DNA from 2 places in the Roseivirga misakiensis genome. Region 2 is predicted to be linked to the other one. Evidence: riboswitches for the same ligand, from Rfam matches in the RefSeq annotation. Region 2 holds a riboswitch; the other holds the start of a gene.
The links. A riboswitch is a leader RNA that binds a small molecule or an ion and turns the genes downstream of it on or off. The one in region 2 is predicted to bind S-adenosylmethionine.
Positions count from the first base shown of each region.

Region 1: another riboswitch for S-adenosylmethionine. It lies ahead of BFP71_RS19525 (homocysteine S-methyltransferase family protein); the one in region 2 lies ahead of metX (homoserine O-acetyltransferase MetX).

Region 1 is NZ_MDGQ01000005.1:1,850,709-1,852,914, reverse strand. It holds gene BFP71_RS15570 (hypothetical protein) at 1-313, shown strand, start outside; gene BFP71_RS15565 (hypothetical protein) at 315-1,040, shown strand; SAM riboswitch class I at 1,087-1,191, shown strand; gene BFP71_RS19525 (homocysteine S-methyltransferase family protein) at 1,236-2,206, shown strand, end outside.
Region 2 is NZ_MDGQ01000004.1:332,974-335,179, reverse strand. It holds gene metX (homoserine O-acetyltransferase MetX) at 1-1,026, opposite strand, end outside; SAM riboswitch class I at 1,189-1,311, opposite strand; gene accD (acetyl-CoA carboxylase, carboxyltransferase subunit beta) at 1,413-2,206, opposite strand, start outside.

The DNA of each region.
Region 1 (2,206 bases), on a different contig from region 2:
GTTAGAAGCTATTGATATCTCTGATATCGAAAACCCTACGGTTTTGAAAGTATATAGTACAGAATCACCTTTTGGTTTAGCAATTCGAGGGTCATCTTTATTTGTATGCGAAAAAGGTGGCCTCACAATGTATAGCTTCAATGCCGAAGGAGAACTGATCGAAATGGATTTTTTGACAATTGACGGAGCTGTTCCATTAGATATTATTGCTAACACTGGCTACTTGATTGTTAGAACGACTAACGGGATTTACAATGTCTCTTACAGCGATACAGCATTAACAGGAGTTTTAGGAAGCTTTATTACCGATTGATATGCGTCGACAATTGCTTACACTTATTGCTTTGTTAATCGGGGTATCGGCCTTATCTCAAGAGAGTTATTATACAGAAGTTGATTCTGTTAAAAAACAAGGACCGGCTCTCTCGCTCAAGCTCATACCATCTCAATTAATATGGAGGTTTCCGGCCTACACCATGGGGCTCGAACATCGTTTAAGCGAAGGTTTGTCGGTAGATTATACTTTTGGTCTGATTAGAGATCAAAATGTTTTTGAAGATGACGCGACTTATTTTGCTGGAAAGTCTGGTTTCAAAAGTTCCATAATGCTCAAGAGCTATAAAATAGACACAGATGGAAAAGACTCATTTTTCAGGTTTCTGAGTGGTTCAGGACAAGTTGGGCCAGATGTCCGTCCCTACTTAGGGGTTGAGCTTTTTTATAACCAGATTGAGTTCGATCGGACGAGAACATTCAAGTTCGATTGTGGTGATAATTGTGAGTACTTTCAAAGAGCTACCTATGGCATAAGACATCAAGACATTGGCGTTAGGCTAAACATTGGGTTTTTAATTGAACTGATTCGACCAGTAGACCTAGAAGTTAATTGGGGCATTGGCATGATGCACCGTTCTTTGGCATCTGATGCCAGAAAGCCGGAAGATTTTGCCCGATCTTACGGTGTTTTATATCGTGAAGACGATAACGAATTTCTGCTTACCATGAATTTAAATATTAAACTGGTAATCAATTTGAAATAATTTCGATTTCGGTTCTTCGATAATCATTTTATGCTTTTATTTGCCTTGCTTATCGAGAAAGACGGAGGGACTAGGCCCTATGATGTCTTAGCAACCTGAGTAATATCCGGTGCTAATTCCTAGCCTCGAGCTATCGAGGAAAAGATGACGATAAATTCACTCTCCCACTTTCGAGATAAGCCATAAAGACAAAAAATGGCGAAACGCATAAAAGAGATTCTAAAAGAAAGAATTTTAGTGCTTGATGGGGCTATGGGTACCATGATCCAGCGGCATGATTTAGAAGAAGAGGATTTTAGAGGGGATCGATTTAAAGATCATGATAGTCCTTTGAAGGGTAACAATGATTTACTTTCAATTACTCGCCCTGATATAATCAAAGACATCCATAAGCAATATTTTCTAGCAGGAGCAGATATAGTTGAAACCAATACATTTAGCGGAACTACAATTGCTCAAGCCGATTACAACCTCGAAGATGCCGTTTACGACATCAATTATTACTCGGCGAAAATTGCCAAAGAAGTCGCGGAAGAAATCACTTTAAAAGAACCAAATAAACCCCGATTTGTGGCGGGTTCAATGGGCCCAACGAATAGGACTGCTTCGCTTTCCCCAGACGTAAATGATCCAGGGTTTCGAGCGGTTACCTATGATGCACTCGTAGAAGCTTATGAGGAACAAGTCACCGCTTTAATTGATGGTGGTGTAGATATTCTTTTAGTTGAAACGGTTTTTGATACCCTTAATGCCAAAGCAGCACTGTTTGCCATTGAAAATGTATTCGATAAAAAAGGTAGACAATGGCCAATTATGGTTTCAGGTACCATAACCGATGCTAGTGGGAGAACGCTATCTGGGCAGACGACAGAAGCATTTTTAATCTCATTATCACACGTGCCATTACTATCTATTGGATTGAATTGTGCGCTTGGTGCGGAGCAACTGAGACCTTACGTTGAGATTCTTTCCAAAAAGTCACCTTTCAATACTAGCGCTCATCCGAATGCTGGATTACCGAACGAGTTTGGGGAATATGATCAAACGCCAGAGCAAATGGCCTCTCTTGTTGGTGATTTCTTAGAAGAAGGCTTTTTGAATATTGTAGGTGGTTGTTGTGGCACTACACCAGATCATATCAAATTAATTGCAGAGAGAGCAAAAAG
Region 2 (2,206 bases):
TTTGGCTTCTACTAGAAAGCCATCATGTCCATATGCTGAGTTTATAAAGTGTAATTCTGATTGGTTTATGCCATCTGCTAAAACAGATTGCTCTGCTTTCGAAAAGAGTAAGTCTTCTTCTATTCCGATAATGAGCGCTTTAGCTTGCACCCGACTTAAGGCTTCTGCTATGGACTTATACTTTTTACTGATATCATGAAAGTCCATGGCTTGACTTAATGTATAATAGGTTCTTGCATCAAACCTGTTTCTAAGTTTCTCTCCTTGGTATCGCTGATAGCTTTCTGCCTCACTGATCTCATCAAAAGTTGCCTGCTGAGCCTGCGTTTTGTTAAAGGCCGTATCAGTTCTATAAGATGTCATCGCCATTGCGCGAGCAGCCTCCAAGCCTTTCCATCCACCTTTTGGAGAACTCGAGAAAAAGGAAGGATCGGCTTCAATTGCCATGCGCTGGGCTGATCTAATCGCTACACCCCATGGCGAACTTTTTGCCGACGAGGCAATCAGAGCGATATGTTTGAAAACGTCAGGTGATTCTACAGCCCATTCAATCACCTGTTGGCCACCCATAGACCCTCCAATGCCAAGGAAAATCTCATCGATGCCAAGATGATTCATTAAAAGCCCATGCGCCTTAACCATATCTTTAATGGTGAGCGTAGGAAATGACCTCAAATATCGCTCGCCAGTTTCAGGGTTAAAGTTTTTGGGGCCTGTGCTTCCATAGCACGATCCAAGTACGTTGGCACAAACAATAAAATGTTCATCTGGATTGATGAGGTTAGTAGATCCAATTAATCCTGGCCACCATTGCATTGGGTTTGCGTTTGCAGTGAGTGCATGGCAAACCCAAACCACGTTGTCTTTTTTAGCATTCAACCGTCCGAAAGTATGGTAGGCAATAATTGCCTCTTGTAGCTGCGTGCCACTTTCGAGCGTAAAGTCACTTGGGACTTTGAAGTATTTTAGCGAGGGGTTATCGATGGATTGTGATTCAACCGACCCCGTCTTTATAGCTGTAGACATTGTCAATTTACTTTAAGTAGGAAAGAGAAAAAGTGTAATCAGAGAATTGATCCAATAATTGAAGCCGGAATACAAATAATGCATTCGACAGCGCTTTTTATTAGATGAAGACTTTTAAAGAGGTGCGATTGCTCGCCTGAAATTAGATGTTGCATAAATACCAATTTATATTCTCCCGAATGTCACTCGACATCCTTTGGGATCAGGATTTAGCACCTTTCTCTAATATTAGAGGTGGTTGCTAGCGCTTCAAAGAGCCTGTCTCTCCACGCTTCTGTATAAATCGATTCATTTCGAAGCCCTGATTGGGCAGAATTGAATGACTTGCACTGCAAACCTAGCAGCACTTATTGATGATTCAAAAAAAGAAGTTGAAAAATTTAAATCTACTTCAACATTCGAAGTAGTGTAGTCAGTTTATTCTTTAAATCTCTTCTGTCTACGATAAAGTCTAAGAATCCATGGTCTAGCACGAATTCAGAGCTTTGAAATCCTTTAGGAAGATCCTTTCCGACCGTATCTCTGATAATTCTAGGACCAGCAAATCCGATCAATGCACCAGGTTCCGCAATGTTAAAGTCACCAAGCATTGCATAAGAAGCGGTCACTCCACCTGTGGTCGGGTCGGTAAGTAATGAAATATAAGGAATGCCTTGTTCTCCTAGTAGAGCAAGTTTAGCCGAGGTTTTAGCCATCTGCATTAAAGAGTAACCAGCTTCCATCATTCTAGCGCCACCTGATTTAGAAATCATCAAGAATGGTGTCTTAGTTTTGATGGCATGATCGATGGCGCGGGCAATTTTTTCTCCGACGACAGATCCCATTGAACCACCGATAAAGGCAAAATCCATACAAGAGACTACCAAATCTTCGCCATTCATTTTGCCATAAGCAGAGCGGACAGCGTCAGTTAAGCTAGATTTCTCCTGCCCAGCTTTGATTCTTTTTGGGTAGGGCTTGCTATCGACAAATTTTAGCGGGTCACCAGAACTCAGGTTTTCATCCAATTCAGTGAAAGAGTTCTGATCGAAAAGGATTTCGAAATATTCTTTAGAGCCAATTCGAACGTGAAAACCATCTTCTGGACTGACATAAGCGTTGTTTTTTAGCTCACGCGTATGAACAATTGTACCAGACGGTGTTTTGAACCACAGACCATCAGGAGCGTCTTTCTTCTGAT